DNA from 3 places in the Xanthomonas cerealis pv. cerealis genome. Region 2 is predicted to be linked to each of the others. Evidence: predicted binding sites of a transcription regulator. Region 2 holds the regulator's gene; each other region holds the start of a gene.
The links. Region 2 encodes FliA, which starts transcription of late flagellar genes. Its sites were predicted from a motif close to TAAAGTTTNNCNNNCNNNGGCCGATAA; they were not measured.
Positions count from the first base shown of each region.

Region 1: E4A48_RS00990 (methyl-accepting chemotaxis protein) is a predicted target of FliA. The motif match lies at 2,022-2,048, and genes of this name have one in related genera.
Region 3: E4A48_RS17535 (methyl-accepting chemotaxis protein) is a predicted target of FliA. The motif match lies at 2,544-2,570, and genes of this name have one in related genera.

Region 1 covers NZ_CP038228.1:224,412-229,630, reverse strand. The annotation lists gene E4A48_RS00995 (DUF2339 domain-containing protein) at 1-1,852, opposite strand, end outside; gene E4A48_RS00990 (methyl-accepting chemotaxis protein) at 2,178-3,071, shown strand; gene E4A48_RS00985 (hypothetical protein) at 3,252-3,725, opposite strand; gene E4A48_RS00980 (hypothetical protein) at 3,929-4,147, shown strand; gene E4A48_RS00975 (hypothetical protein) at 4,170-4,580, shown strand; gene gap (type I glyceraldehyde-3-phosphate dehydrogenase) at 4,673-5,219, opposite strand, start outside.
Region 2 covers NZ_CP038228.1:1,683,635-1,688,853, reverse strand. The annotation lists gene E4A48_RS07525 (chemotaxis protein CheA) at 1-1,156, opposite strand, end outside; gene E4A48_RS07520 (protein phosphatase CheZ) at 1,161-1,769, opposite strand; gene cheY (chemotaxis response regulator CheY) at 1,769-2,161, opposite strand; gene E4A48_RS07510 (RNA polymerase sigma factor FliA) at 2,180-2,929, opposite strand; gene E4A48_RS07505 (MinD/ParA family ATP-binding protein) at 2,926-3,819, opposite strand; gene flhF (flagellar biosynthesis protein FlhF) at 3,806-5,219, opposite strand, start outside.
Region 3 covers NZ_CP038228.1:3,964,105-3,969,323, forward strand. The annotation lists gene E4A48_RS17535 (methyl-accepting chemotaxis protein) at 329-2,437, opposite strand; gene E4A48_RS17540 (MFS transporter) at 2,696-4,069, shown strand; gene folE (GTP cyclohydrolase I FolE) at 4,215-4,817, shown strand; gene E4A48_RS17550 (AAA family ATPase) at 4,891-5,219, shown strand, end outside.

The DNA.
Region 1 (5,219 bases), 1.5 Mb from region 2:
ACCACGCCCAGACGCCATGCCCGGCGAACGGCTGGCCGTGGGCGTCCGCCTGCAGCATCGCCAGCGGCAGCGCCAGCAGCAGCCCGCCGAGCGTGGTCGCGGCCAGCGCGCGCGCCGGCCAGCGGCGCTGCGCCTCGGCGGCCAGCCAGCCGCTGAGCGCGACGAACCCCAGCAGCAGGTCGGCCTGCGCCGAGGCCGCGACGAAGCGTTCGATCTCGGCGACGCCGATCCCGCACCACCACGCCAGGCCCCACACGTAATAGGCCAGCACCGGCGTGTCGGCGCCGGCACGGCGATAGCTCCAGGCGCTGGCGAGACCGGCCAGGGCCAGCAGCGCACCACTCATGAAGGTGGCATTGGCCACCGCCTGGACATCGTGCCAGGCCAGGTCCAGCCCCAGCACGAAGCCGATCGCCGCGGCCAGTTGCAGGCCGGCGCCGCTGAACTGCGGCAGCCAGCGTTGCTGGCGCAGTCCCAGCCACACCAGCGCCGCGCCTTCCAGCGCGAAGATGCTGGCGGTGGCGCGCGCCGACAGCGCCAGCGGCACCGCCAGCGTGGCGAAGCCCACCGCCAGCAGCGCATAGGCCTGGCCGAGCACCGCGTAGCGTTCGCGCCGGATCAGTGCCGCGGCCAGCAACGCATATACCGCCGCCAGGCCCAGCGCGCACAGCGCCAGCGGCATACTTTCGCCGCGCAGCAGCCCGGCCTGCAGCGAGAACGCGACCAGCGGCGTGCCGAACACCAGGCTGCCGTCGACCAGGTTGCCGCGCGTGGCCGGCTGGCGCCGCGCGTACAGGATCGGGATCAGCAGGTAGAAGGCGAAGAACAACAGCAGGAACGGCTCGGTGCTGGCGAACTTCGCCGGCTGGTACTGCAGCACGCCCCATAGCGTGCCGATGCCGAAGGTGAAACCGAAGCCGAGCAGGTTCAGCACCCGCCACGGCCGATACCAGGCGATCGCGAACACCGCCGCGTTCAATACCGCGTAATAGGAGAACAGGCCGACATGGTTGCCGCTGCCGGTGGACAGCCAGATCGGCGCCAGGAATCCGGCCAGCGTGGCCAGCATCGCCAAGGTGCGCGATTCCTGCACGACGGCCAGCACGCACATGCTGGCCACCAGCACGATGCTCAGCGCGAACGCAGCGCCGGCCGGCATCAGCGCGGACAGCTTGAACGCGGCGAACACGGTCAGTAGCAGCACGCCGATCGCGCCTCCCTGCAGGGCCAGCGCGAAGCTGCGCTTGCGCTCGCGCTGGTGCCAGCCGAAGCCCAGGCCGGCCAGCGCCGCGGCGGCGATGCCGGCATAGCGCAGTTCGATCGGCATGCGCAGCCAACCCTGGTCGCCGGCGTACTTCAGCAATGCGGCAACGCCGGCCAGCAGCACCAGCATGCCGATCTTGACCGGCACGTTGCCTTCGGTGAACCAGCGCTTGGTGCCGGCCAGCAACCGCTCGATCGGATCCGGACCGCGCGGTACCGGCGGCAGTGGCGCGCCGACCGCCGCGGCCTCGCTCGCCGCGGCGGTCAGCGCGCCGAACGGCGGCGGGAGCGGCGGTGGCACAGGTACGACCGGGACGACCGCAGCGAGCGGGGCGAATGGACGTCCCTCCACGCCATCGTTGTCGGCGAGCAGCGCATCGTTCTCGGTCTCGGTGTCCTCGGCATCGCTGGCTGCGTCGAATCGGGCAGCGGCCTGCGCCGCCTGCGGCGCGGCATGCCGCATCTGCGCCAGTTGCAGTTCCAGGGCCGCCACGCGCCGACGCAGGCCGGCCAGCGCCACCCACAGCACGATCATCAGGATCGGTACCGCCAATACCGCCACCACCACCAGCACGATCAACCCTTCCATCCGGACTCCATCCCCAAGGCGGCGCGGCGCGGTGCGCGCGCCTGTGGTCCGGCGACGCCGGTCCTGGCGCAGATGGTAAACGAGTTCGGCCCTGCCGCGGCCAGGCCGCGGACAGTGCAGCGCAGGCGCGGCAAGGCATCTGGGCAACAGACGCCAGCACAATCGGCGCTAAAGCCATTGCATTGGCGGCCGCTAGCGCGCTTGCCCCATGTTGCGCCTGCTGGTCCTTCCCGTCCCAGCGACAGCACCAATGAACCTGCCAGCCACACCCACCGAAGCGCCCATCGACGACCATATCCGCTCCGTGGCCGGCCTGTCCGACTAATTGCTCGGACAGCTGCGGCAGTCGCTGCAACGCATCGACGAGAGCAACCGCACCACCCATGTGATCTCGATGAACGCACGCATCGAATCGGCCCGGATCGGCCAGGCCGGGCGCGGCTTCAGCGTCATCGCGCAGGAAATGGACGTGCTGTCGCGGCGCGTCGCCGACGCCACCCAGGACCCGGACAAGGTCGCCGCCAGCGCCGACATGCGCCACACCCTGCGGCGGCTGGACGACGACGTGCGCCGCACGCGCCTGAGCGAACTGGCGCTGAGCAACATCGACCCGATCGACCGCAACCTCTACGAACGCAGCTGCGACGTACGCTGGTGGTCAACCAGCGCGGCCATCGCCGCCGCCGCGCGCCCTGGCCGCGGCGACGACGCGCTCGCTTATGCGGCGCGGTGCATGGGCCAGGTCCTGGAGTCGTACACGGTGTACTTCGACCCGGTGCTGGCCGGCACCGATGGCCGCATCCTCGCCAACGGCCGGCCGCAGCAGCACGCCGCGGCCGGCAGCGACGTGTCCGCGCATGCCTGGTTCGAGCACGCCATGCGCACGCGCAGCGGCGAGCAGTTCGGCTTCCAGGGCGTGCATGCCAGCACCCTGGCCGATGGCGAGCGCGTACTGGTGTATTCGTGCACGGTGCGCGATGGCGGCCGCGTCGATGGCCGCGTGCTGGGCGTGCTCGGCATCGTGTTCCGCTGGAACGCGCTGGCGCAGACGGCGGTGCAGCGCACGCCGCTATCGGAGCAGGAATGGGGCATCAGCCGGGTGTGCATCGTCGATCCGCACGGCCAGGTCCAGGCCGATTCGGCCGGGCGCAGCTGCAGGAGCGGACCGACTTCGCCGGCCGCGAGGCGCTGTTCAAGCAGCCGCGTGGCGCGGTGCTGAGCGATCTCAACGGACGCCCGCACTGCATCGCACATGCGGCCTCGCCCGGCTACGAAACCTACCGCACCGGCTGGCATTCGCTGATTTTGCAGGCGCTGTAGGCGACCGTCGCATGGCCGGAACGCAGGCAAAAAAAAGCCCGGGCGCGCGACGCCGCCCGGGCCCTGCTGCTGCGCCAGCTTATTCGCGGTAGCCGCTGTCGTTCTTGTTGTGGATGATCCAGATCAGGTTGCCGCCGCTGCCCATCGACTTGCCGGCGAACACCAGGCGGCCCTGTCCCTTGTAGGCAAGTTCGTAGCGGTAGCGGTCGCCACCGTAGAAAAACGGGATGAACGCCTTGCCGGTGACATAGGAACCCTGGTCGGTGGGTTCGCCGATCAGGTCGGTCACCTGCTTCATCGGCATGCCGATCTTGAGCTGGGTGAACTTGCTGCCGGGTGCCGGCTTGCCGGTGATCTCGCCTTCGTAATCGTTGACGCCCTTGACGGTCTCGCCGTAGCCGGCTTCGACCTGCGAGGAATTGGTGACCTCGCCATCGGCGTTCATCCAGCTCGGCGTGCCGCTGTGCTTCTTGGCCATCGCCTGCATCGGCAGCGTGGCCGCCATCGCCACGGCCAGCACCAGGGCGCCTGTCCATACACGGTTGATCTGCATTGTTTCGCTCCTTGCATCCATTGAGTGCCCCCTGTCCATCGCTTGTCATGCCAGCGCGGGAACATCCGCTGGCCAGCGGCGCATTAGTGCATGCGTCGGCGCCGATATCCACGCCTGACCGGCGCCGCCATCGACGCTTGCCGGCACCTGCCGGGCATGATGGAGAGCGCGCCAGCGCGATGCGCGCATTCCGCGCGCAGCCCATGGATCTGGCCTCGCCGCCTCACCGCAAGGACGTACGCAATGCCCACTTACCGTCGCCCCCTGTCCTGCCCGCGCTGTGGACTCTGCTGCTGGGTAGCGCACCGCCGGCCTCGGCCGACATGTTCGGCAGTCCTGAAGCCGTCGCGCGCAGTTGGGTCGGCCACGATGCCAGCGAACTGATGATGCAGTGGCCGGTGGACCACGGCCTGTACACCTAGGAAAACACCCAGACCCACGAAACTGCCTACAGCACTGGCCGCAGGGCCGAGACACGGCGCGATCGTGGCGCTGGAGCCGATCCAGAACAAGGGCACCGACATTCCCGAGCGCAACAAGCAGATCACCGATGCGGCGACCAAGCTCGGCGGCATGGCCGGCAGCATCCTGGGCATCAAGGGCAGCAGCAAGGCCGACGCTGTCGGCGTCGGCACGACGACGTTGGCAGCCGGGGCGGGCGAGGCCGCAGGCCGGAGCGTAGTTGCCAAGATCGCCGGCAACGGCCCGGCAGCGCACTACATGGTGAAGATCCGCTTCGGCAACACGGCGCAGGTGGTGGTGTCCAAGCCCAATGCCGAAGTCGCCGGGCTGGCGGTGGGCAGCCGGGTCAAGGTCACCGGGAGCGGTGAGAGCATGCGCATGGAGGCCGAGTGAGCGCAACGCCGGCGCGACCGCTTCGCCGGCACCTCCCGGCAAGCACAAAAAAAGCGCCCGCAGGCGCTTTTTTTGTGGACGGGTGGCGCGGCTTACTTCGCCACCACCTTGACCATTTCCAGGCACTTGTTGGAATAGCCCCACTCGTTGTCGTACCAGGACACCAGCTTGACGAAGGTGCTGTCCAGCGCGATGCCGGCGTCGGCGTCGAAGATCGAGGTGCGCGCGTCGCCGCGGAAATCGGTGGCCACCACCTTGTCCTCGGTGTAGCCGAGGATGCCCTTCAGCGCGCCTTCGCTCTGCGCCTTCACTTCGGCGCAGATCTCGGCGTAGGTGGCCGGCTTTTCCAGCTCCACGGTCAGGTCGACCACCGACACGTCCGAGGTCGGCACGCGGAAGCTCATGCCGGTCAGCTTCTTGTTCAACTCCGGGATCACCACGCCCACCGCCTTGGCCGCGCCGGTGCTGGACGGAATGATGTTCTCGAGGATGCCGCGGCCGCCGCGCCAGTCCTTGTTGCTGGGGCCGTCCACGGTCTTCTGCGTGGCGGTGGCCGCGTGCACGGTGGTCATCAGGCCGCGCTTGATGCCCCACTTGTCGTTGATCACCTTGGCCAGCGGCGCCAGACAGTTGGTGGTA
Region 2 (5,219 bases):
CGGTGGTCAGGCGCGCGGCGGCTTCCGGATCGATCAGACCCTTCTCGCGGGCCTTCTGCCGCAGGCGTTCGGGGTCGATGCCGGCGCCATCGTCCTGTACCTCGATGCTGACGTAATCGCCTTCCTGCTGCGCCGACAGGCGCACGTGGCCGCCGCGCGGCTTGCCGGTGGCTTCGCGCAGCGCAGGCGTCTCGATGCCGTGGTCGATCGCGTTGCGCACCAGGTGCACCAGCGGATCGGCCAGCGCCTCGACCAGGTTGCGGTCCAGTTCGGTGTCGGCGCCGATCAGTTCCAGGTCCACTTCCTTGTTCAGGGAGCGGGCGACGTCGCGCGCGACCTTGGGAAAGCGCGAGAACACCTTGCCGACCGGCTGCATGCGGGTGCGCATCACTGCCGATTGCAGGCGCGAGGTGGCAATGTCCAGGCTGCTGACCGCGCGGTCCAGTTCTTCGTCGCGCAGGCGCACGCGCAGGGTCTTGAGCCGGTTGCGCGACAGCACCAGTTCGCCGATCAGGTTGACGATCGCGTCCAGACGCTTGGTGTCCACGCGCACGGTGTGTTCGGGTTCGGCGGCCTTGCCGGGCGCAGCGGCGGGCTTGGCGCTGGGCGCCGGCCGCGGCGCGGCGGCCGGCACCGGCAGCGCGGCGGGCGCGGCGCCGCCGTGCAACTGGTCGAGCAACGCTTCGAATTCGTCGTCGTCGATCATGTCGCCGTTGCCGCCTGCGGCGGGCGGCGGCGCGGCGACGGCGGCCTTGGCGCTGGGCGCGGCGGTCTCTTCCCCGCTGGTGGCGAACTGCGCGATCAGCTGTTGCGGCGCGCGCGGCGGTTCGCTGCCGCTGCCGAACGCGTCGAGCATCGACTGCAGGTAGTCCAGCGACTGCTGCGCGGCGTCGAAGTGCCGCGCCTGCAGGGTGGCCTGGCCGGCGCGGGCCTGGCCCAGGGTGTCCTCGGCGGCGTGGCACAGCTCGACCATGGCGTTGATCGCCAGGAATCCGGCGCCGCCCTTGAGCGTGTGGAAACCGCGGAATACCGCGTTGAGCTGATCGCTGTCCTCGGGCGCCTGCTCCAGCGACACCAATTGCTCGCCGAGCCGGTCCAGGATTTCCTGGGCCTCGATGATGAAGTCGGCAGCAATGTCGTCGGGTACGGCGCTCATGGCGTTACAGCCCCAATCCGGACAATAGATCGTCGGCGTCGTCCTGCGACACGCCGTGGCGGTCCAGGCCGGCCAGCGCCGGGCCGGCCAAGCTGCCGTCGGGTTTCTTGTCGTCCTTCGGCGGCAGGCCGAGCGCGCCGAAGCCCTCGTGCACGCGGCGCACGATGGTCGCCACGCGGCGGATGATCTGCCCGGTCAGGTCCTGGAAGCTCTGCGCCAGGGCCATCTCGGTGAGGTTATGGCGGATCTTGTCGAGGATCTCGCCCTGGTCGCCGGTCAGGCCGCCGGCGCGCAGCTGCTCGGCCAGCGCGCGGCATTCCTCGGCCAGGTCCAGGGTGCGGTGGCTGGCCTGTTCGGTCATGGCCACCACGTGGTCCAGGCGCGAGCAGGCATCGTCCAGCTCCCCGGCTTCGGAGGGGATGGTGGGCAGCTCGCCGAGCGCCTGGCCCAGGTCGCGCGCCAGCCGGCTCAGGCCCTGCATCATCGGCCGCGTGCGCCAGGCGGCTAGGGTGTCGATTTCCTTGCGCCAGGCGGCTTCGTCGCCACGCTCCAGTGCGTCCAGCGCACCTTGCAGGCGTTCGATCATGGCGCTGCGTTCGGCGGTGGCTTGCATCAGACGGTCGCTCCCAGGCGTTCGAAGATCTTGCCCAGCTTCTCCTGCAGCGTCTGCGCGGTGAACGGCTTGATGATGTAGCCGTTCACGCCGCACTGCGCCGCCTCGATGATCTGCTCGCGCTTGGCCTCGGCGGTTACCATCAGCACCGGCAGGTGCTTGAGCTTGTCGTCGGCGCGAATGTTGCGCAGCAGGTCGATGCCGGTCATGCCGGGCATGTTCCAGTCGGTGACCACGAACTCGAACGGTGCCGAGCGCAGTGCCGCCAGCGCACTGTTGCCGTCTTCGGCCTCTGCAGTGTTGGTGAAGCCCAGATCGCCGAGCAGATTCTTGACGATGCGCCGCATCGTCGAGAAATCGTCCACGATCAAAATCCGCATGTTCTTGTTCACCGCTAACTCCCTTGGGTCTTATTCTTTGTCTTCCAGGCCAGCGTCCGCCGCTTCGAACGCTTTCAAGCGTCCGCGCAAGCGTACCGTGGCCTGGCCGTGGATCTGGCAGACGCGTGACTCGCTGACACCGAGCACCGCGCCGATTTCCTTCAGGTTCAATTCCTGTTCGTAATACAGCGACAGCACCAGCTGCTCGCGCTCGGGCAACTGCGCGATCGCCTTGCCCAACTCGCGGCCGAACTCGCTGCGTTCCAGCATCTGCTGCGGATTGGGGCCGCCCTTGGCGATGGTGTCCAGTTCGCCATGGTCCTCGACCCGCGACTCCAGGCTCAGTACCTGGCCGCGTGCGGCATCTTCCATCAATCGCATGTAGTCGGGAAGCGGCATGTCCATCGCCGCGGCCACTTCGTTGGCGGCGGCGGCGCGGCCGGTGCTCTGTTCGATCTTGCGCACCGCCGAGGCGGCGTCGCGGGCGCGGCGGTGCACCGAGCGCGGCACCCAGTCGCCGCGGCGGATCTCGTCGATCATCGAGCCGCGGATGCGGATCGAGGCGTAGGTCTCGAACGAGGCGCCCTGGTCGGCGTCGTAGCTGCGCGAGGCCTCGATCAGGCCGATCATGCCGGCCTGGATCAGGTCGTCGATCTCGACGCTGGCCGGCAGCCGCGCGGCCAGGTGGTGGGCGATGCGCCGCACCAGGTCCGAATGCTGGGCGATGTAGTCGTTGGAACTGTTGCGCTGCACGGCGCGGTACTGAGCGGCGGCGTTCATGCGGCGACCCCCCTCTGGATGATCCGTTCGACGAAGAACTCGACGTTGCCGCGTGGCGCGGTCGGCGCCTGCCAGCGCGAGGTGCGGCGGGCGATTTCGGTGATCGCCTGCGCCGACGGGCTGGACGGGTAGGCTTTGACCACCGGCTGCTGGCGCTGCACCGACAGGCGCAGCCAGTCGTCCTGCGGCACGCAGCCCAGGTAGTTCAGCGACACGTCGCCGAGGAACTTCTCGCACACCCGGCTCAGCTTGTCGTACAGCAGGCGGCCTTCGTTGGGGTCGCGAACCATGTTGGCGACGATCTGCATCCGGTCCACGCCGCGTTCGCGCGACAGCACCTTGATCAGCGCGTAGGCGTCGGTGATCGAGGCCGGCTCGTCGCAGACCACCACCACCGCGTCCTGCGCGGCCTGGCAGAAGGTCAGCACGCTGTCGGTAATCCCGGCGGCGGTGTCGATGATCATCACGTCCAGGTCGCGTTGCAGCTCGGAGAACACGTTGACCAGGCCGACGTGCTGGGCGGGCGGCAGTTCGGCCATGTGCCGGCGGCCGGAGGCGGCGGGCACCACCATCAACCCGTTGGGCAGGTCGATCAGCACTTCTTCCAGGGTGCAGCGCCCGGCGACCAAGTCGGCCAGGGTGAACCTGGGAGTCAGCCCGAGCAGCACGTCGACGTTGGCCAGGCCAAGATCGGCGTCCAGCAGCAGGGTGCGCTTGCCCATGTCGGCCAGCGCCATCGACAGGTTGACCGAGATGTTGGTCTTGCCCACGCCGCCCTTGCCGCCGGTCACGGCGATCGTGCGCACCGGGCCTAGCGGACCCAGCGGTTCGCTGCGGGTTGCCGACAGGGGGAAGGCATTGGTGAGATTGGCGTAATCACGCGACGGCATGGTTCTGCTCCGGAGTACAGGGCTTATCGGCAGCGCGCCGCAAATCTTCAAGGCGCAATACCAGGCTGGCGGCGTTGGCGCGGTGCAGGTCGTCCGGCACGCGCTGACCATCGGTCACCCAGGTGATGGGAAGCCGGTGGTCCGCGACCACCGACAGGGCACTGCCAAACCGCCCGGTTTCATCCAGCTTGGTCAAGATCACCCCCTGCGGATCGGCGCCGGCGAACCGGCGCACCACCTCGTCCAGGTCGGAGAAATGCGCGTTGGCAGGGAGTACTAGCAAGGACCGGACCACACGCGAGGCGCGCAGCCAGTGCAATTGTGCAGCCAGGGCGCGGTCGCGCTGGCCCATGCCGGCGGTGTCGATCAGCACCAGCTTGTAGTCGCGCAGACGCTCCAGCAGCTGCTGCAGGGCGGCATCGCTGTCGGCCTCGTGCACGGCGATGCCGAGCTGGCGGCCGTAGCTGTGCAACTGTTCGCGGCCGCCGACGCGGATGGTATCGGTGGTGACCAGGGCCACGTCGCGGGCGGCGTGGCGTTCCAGGAAGCGCGAGGCCAGCTTGGCGATGGTGGTGGTCTTGCCGGCGCCGGTGGGGCCGATCAGGGCGATCACGCCGCCTTCCTCGATCGGATCCAGCGGCGCGATCGGCAGGCGCTTGGACAGCAGTCCCAGCATCAGCCCGCGGCCGCGGTGCAGCTCCAGGTCGGCGGGGATCTGCATGACCACGTCGCGGATGAGGCCACTGTCGAAACCGTAGTCGTCCATCAGTTCCAGCGCCTGGGCGCGCACCGGCGAACCGCGCAGGCGCTCGTCGGTGAGCCGGTTCATCTCGCGCTCGATCATCTGCCGCATCAGCGCCAGTTCGTCGCGCAGCTGAGTCAATTGTTCGTCGTTCTGCGCTGCCGGGAAGCTCGGCACCGGCGTCAGGGCCGGCAGCGCCGGAATCCCGGCGCTGCCGTCAGTGGTGGCCGGCGCCGTGGCGGCGGCGACCGGTTCGGCGCTGGGCGCAGCCGGGGCGCCCGGCGTGGCGGCCGGGCTCAGCGACACCGCGGCGATGTCGTCGAGCCATGCCGGTACGGCGGCGGCGCTCGCGGCGGCGCTGGCCGCGGCGGTGAACGGGCTCGCCATCGGCACGCTGATCGGCGCGTTGCGGAATACGTCCTCGGGAATGCGGAATTCGGCGAAGGGCGCGGCGGCTGCGGGAGCCGGGGCAGGGGCCTGAAGTGCGGCGGACGCACGGTTCGGCGTGGGCGCGGTGCCAGCCGGCATTGCCGAGGTGGCGATTGCGGCGGGCTGGGTCAGCGGCCGCGCCGGCGCGGGCTGGGCCATGCTGGCCGTGGCCGGGGAGCGGCGCTCGCTGATCGCGGCCATCATCGCCATCGCCGGGTTGGCCATGGCG
Region 3 (5,219 bases), 2.3 Mb from region 2:
TGCTGTTGGCGCTGCCGGCATGGCCAGGCGTCCGATCCGGCGTAATGGCCGGTTCCACGCGCAGGGGTCCGCTTCCGCGGCGACAGGCCGGCGCGGCGCTGTCTTCGTCTTGGCTGCGATATCCACGGGCAACGCCCGCCACCCGCTTAAAGACGCGCGGCTGCAGCCGTCCCTAGCAAGGCCGCGACGTTGCCCTGCCCGCCAGCGGCCGCCGCAGCGCATGGTCAGCGTGGAAGGCACGTTTGCCGGCCAGCCGTGGCCGGCCACGCTGGCGCCGGATGGGCGCGGCTGGATCGATGAAGGCGCGAGCAGCGGTTGCGCTCTGCGCTCAGGCGTGGGCAGCGACCCTGAACACGTCCACTGCCAGGGTGAGCTGCGCCGACTGGTCCTCCAGCGCGCGCCCCGCGGTGCTGGCCTCTTCCACCAGCGCCAGGTTCTGCTGGGTGGTCTCGTCCATCCTGGCGATGGTCTGGTTGACCTGCGCGATGCCGTTGGCCTGCTCGCGCGATGCTGCGGAAATGTGCCCCATGATGTCGGTGACGTGCTGCACGCTGGACACGACCTGGTCCATGGTGGTGCCGGCCTTGTGCACCAGCGCGGCGCCGTGGCTCACGCGCTGCACCGAATCGTCGATCAGGGTCTTGATCTCTTTCGCCGCGCTGGACGCGCGGTGGGCGAGCGTACCCACTTCCGCGGCCACCACCGCGAAGCCTTTGCCCTGCTCGCCGGCGCGCGCGGCTTCCACCGCGGCGTTGAGGGCGAGGATGTTGGTCTGGAAGGCGATGCTGTCGATGACCGCGATGATGTCGGCGATGCGCTTGGACGCCGCCTCGATGCCATGCATGGTCTCCACCGCCTGGCCGACCACGTCGCGCCCTTCCGTGGCCACGCTGGCCGCGCCCAGCGCCAGGTGGTTGGCGCGCTGGGCGTGTTCGGCGTTTTGCTTCACGGTGGAGGTCAGCGCTTCCATCGAGGCAACGGTCTGCTCCAGGCTGGCCGCCTGCTGTTCGCTGCGCTGGGCCAGTTCCTGGTTGCCGCGGGCGATGTCCTCGGCGGCGAAGCCGATGCTGTTGGTGGTGCGCTGGATCTGGGCGACGATGTCGGTGAGCCGGTGCACGGTGCTGTTGGCGTTGTCGCGCATGGTGGCGAACACGCCGTGGAAGTTGCCGGCCATGCGCACCGTCAGGTCGCCCTCGGCGATGCCGCGCAACAGGGCGGAGAATCTGGCCAGGTTGTCGTCGGCGGTGGCCATCATGGTGTCGAGGTTCTCGACCATGGCGCGAAAGGCGTATTCGAACCTGGCCGGCTGGCCGCGGTGGGCGAAGTCGCCGGCGCAGGCGGCTTCGGCCAGCGTCTGGATCTGCACGTTGATCGCGTGCAGGTTCTGTTTCACCTGTTGCATCGCGGCGCTGATCGCGGCCTTCTCGCCGGGATAGTGCGCGATGTCCTGGCGCAGGTCGCCGATGGCGTAGCGGCCCATGATGTCGGTGATGCGCAACTGGGTCTGCACGTGGCCATCGACCAGGGCGTTGGTGTCGGCGACCATGCGCCCGTATTCGCCGGGGAACCGCTGTGCGTCCATGCGGTAGCTGATGGCGCCGACATCGTGGCGGGCGGCCATCTCGCGCTGCGCGGAGATCACGTCGTGCAGGCGTCGCTGCATCTGCTGCATCGCCCGCAGCAACTGCCCTGACTCGTCGTTGGCGGTGGAGGTGTCCGGGCTGCTCAGGTCGCCGGCGCCGATGCGCTCGGCCATGCGCAGCGACTGCAATAACGGCCGCACCACGCGGCGGGTGAGCAGCAGGGCGATCGTCGCGCCCAGCAGCAAGGCCAGCACGGTGCAGCCGATCATCAGCACGGCGAAGCCGCGCGCCATGGCCATTGCGTCCTTGGCGGCCTGGCGGTTCTTGGCTTCCTGCAGATCGATGAAGGCGTTGATGCTGGCCAGCCAGTCGACGAAGGCCGGGCGCGCCTGTTGCAGCAGCAGCGTTTGCGCTCGCTCCCTGGCGCCGGCCTCGCGCAGGCTGCGCACCTGCGCGATCAGCGGCATCGTGCGCCGTTCGATCTCCTGGATCCGTCGCAGGATGGCCTGTTCCTGCGGGTCGGCGGAGGCGCCGAGCAGGCCGTCCAGCGGTTGCGCCGCGCGCGCGTAGTCGGCAGCGAGCGCGTCGATCGCGTGCTCGGTCGCCTGCCGGCTCGCCGGGTCGTCCAGCAGCACCACGTCGCGCAGGGCGATGGCGCGGTCGTGCACGCTGCCGCGGAAATTGATCGCATAGCGCTGCTTGACGCTGTTGACCTGGTTGATGGCGGTCAGGCGCTGGTCGATGCTGTGCACGCGCTGGATGCCGACGACGGTGAGCAGGATCATCAGCACGATGATGGCGAGGAAACCGAGCGCGAGGCGCTGGCCGATGCGCAGATTCGAGAAGAGGTGCATGGGAGGGCGAGGAGCTGGGTGAAGGGGAGGAATCGATGGTGGGTGGCGGCCGGCGGGCAATAGGGTTGCGGCACCCGCGCGGCGCCTACGTTGGGGTAACCCCGCAGTAGCGGCGTCGCACGGGCGAACTGAAGCGCCACGGACGCGCGGCCCATGGGCCGCGCCGCTGGGGTGCATGGCATCCGTGACGGCGGTCACGACAATGCCATCGCCTGCGTCTGCCTATACTCGCCCGGTGTCCATCAACAGGTCTTGCGCATGCACGCGCCTTCTCGGTCCAATGCCAGCGCCGCGCCGGGCAGCCTTCGTCGCTCGGTCTCCAATACGCTCAAGGGTTCGGCCGGCAACCTGGTCGAGTGGTACGACGTCTACGTCTATTCGGTGTTCGCCGTCTATTTCGAATCGCAGTTCTTTTCCAAGGAAGACAAGAACGCCACGATGTTCGTGTGGGCGATCTTCGCGATGACCTTCCTGATGCGGCCGATCGGCGCGTGGTATTTCGGCCGTTTCGCCGACCGCTACGGCCGGCGCCTGGCGCTGACTATCTCGGTGTCGCTGATGGCGCTGTGTTCGTTCGCGATCGCGGTGACGCCTACGGTGGCCACGATCGGCGTCGCCGCGCCGATCGTGCTGTTGCTGGCGCGGCTGCTGCAGGGTTTTGCGACCGGTGGCGAGTACGGCACCAGCGCCACTTACATGTCCGAGGCGGCGATCCCCGGCCGGCGCGGCTTCCTGTCCTCGTTCCACTACGTGACCCTGGTCGGCGGCCATGTGCTGGCGCAAACCACGCTGCTGCTGATGCTGCATTTCGCCGACAAGGGCTGGGTGTCCGAATGGGGCTGGCGCCTGGCGTTCTGCCTGGGCGGCGTCGGCGCGCTGGTGGTGTTCTGGCTGCGCCGCACGATGGATGAGTCGCTGGGCTCGGACGCCATTGCCGAGGCCAAGAAGGGCGGGGCGCGTTCGGCCGGTTCGCTGCACGAGCTGTTCGTGCACCAGTGGCGGCCGCTGCTGCTGTGCTTCCTGGTGACTGCGGGCGGCACCATCGCCTTCTACACGTATTCGGTCACCGGGCCGAAAATGATCCAGACCGCGTTCGCCGGCGACGACGTGATGGCCGGCACCCTCATCAACCTGGTGGCGCTGACCGTGCTGATGCTGATGCAGCCGGTCGGCGGCTGGCTGTCGGACATTGTCGGGCGCAAGACGCTGCTGGTGTTCTTCGGCATCGGCGGCGTGCTCTACACCTGGTTCCTGGTGCTGCAACTGCCCAGGCAGAGCGACTGGCTGACCGCGTTCGCGATCCTGACCGGCGGCTTTGTGATCTTGACCGGCTATACCTCGATCAACGCGGTGGTCAAGGCCGAGCTGTTCCCCACGCACATCCGCGCGCTGGGTGTGGGCCTGGGCTACGCGCTGGCCAACTCGGCCTTCGGCGGCACTGCGCCGCTGCTGTACCAGGCCTCGCTGAAGACCGGCCACGTGACCACGTTCGTCTGGTATGCCACGGCGGTGATCGCGGTGTCGCTGGTGGTGTACATGGTCTTCCTGAGCAACAAGGGCGCGAACTGGCTCGACGACGAGCGTGCGATGCGCGAGCGCCGAGCCGCGAAGGCGGCGGCCCAGCGCGGCTGAGGCCGGCAACGTCTGCACGGGCGTGGTCTGGCCGCGCCCGTGCAGCGGCGCACCGCAATCCCGCCGACAGGGGCCGCCGTCGCAGTTTCGGCGGCATGCGTGCGACTCGGGTACCATGCAGCCCCCCTCACGGGCGTTCTCGCTCATGGCCGATTCCAAGAAGACCCCTGACACCCCCGTTACCCAGGACCAGGCCGAAGCCGCCGTGCGCACCTTGCTGCGCTGGGCCGGCGAGGACCCGGACCGCGAGGGCCTGCTGGACACGCCGCGGCGCGTGGCCGAGGCCTATGGCGACTGGTTCAGCGGTTACCAGGCCGACCCGCGCCAGTACCTGCTGCGCACGTTCGAAGAAGTGGCCGATTACGACGAAATGATCGTGCTGCGCGACATCGAATACGAAAGCCATTGCGAGCACCACATGGCGCCGATCATCGGCAAGGTGCATGTGGGCTACCTGCCGCGCGGCAAGGTGGTGGGCATCAGCAAGCTGGCGCGCGTGGTCGATGTCTACGCGCGGCGCTTCCAGGTGCAGGAGAAGATGACCGCGCAGATCGCGCAATGCATCCAGGACGTGCTGCAGCCGCTGGGCGTGGGCGTGGTGGTGGAAGGCGCGCACGAGTGCATGACCACCCGCGGCATCCACAAGCGCGGCGTCAGCATGGTCACCTCGAAGATGCTAGGCGCCTTCCGCGAGGACGCGCGCACCCGCGCCGAGTTCCTGCGCTTCATCGACGCCGGGGTGCGCTGAGCGCGCCGCGCAGTGGCGATGGCTGATAGATTGATGTATCCATAGGTCGACGGCGGCCAACGCGAGCAGCGGCATGCAGATCGAATCCATAGAAATCAAGAACTACAGGCTGTTCCGTGACACCAAGCTGACCCATGTGCCACGGCTTTGCGTTCTTGTAGGCGCCAATGGCACCGGGAAATCGACATTGTTCGACGTGTTCTCTTTCCTGAAAGACTCCCTATCCATGAACGTGGGTAAGGCGATCGCGAAGCGTGGTGGCTATCGAGAGGTTGCCAGCCGCGGTTTCGCAAACGAGCCAATCGAATTCACCCTTCAGTTCCGACTGGAGATCACCGGTAAAGAGCGGCTGGTGACATATGTGCTGAAAATCGCGCCTGGTATCGGGTCGCGCGTGGAAAT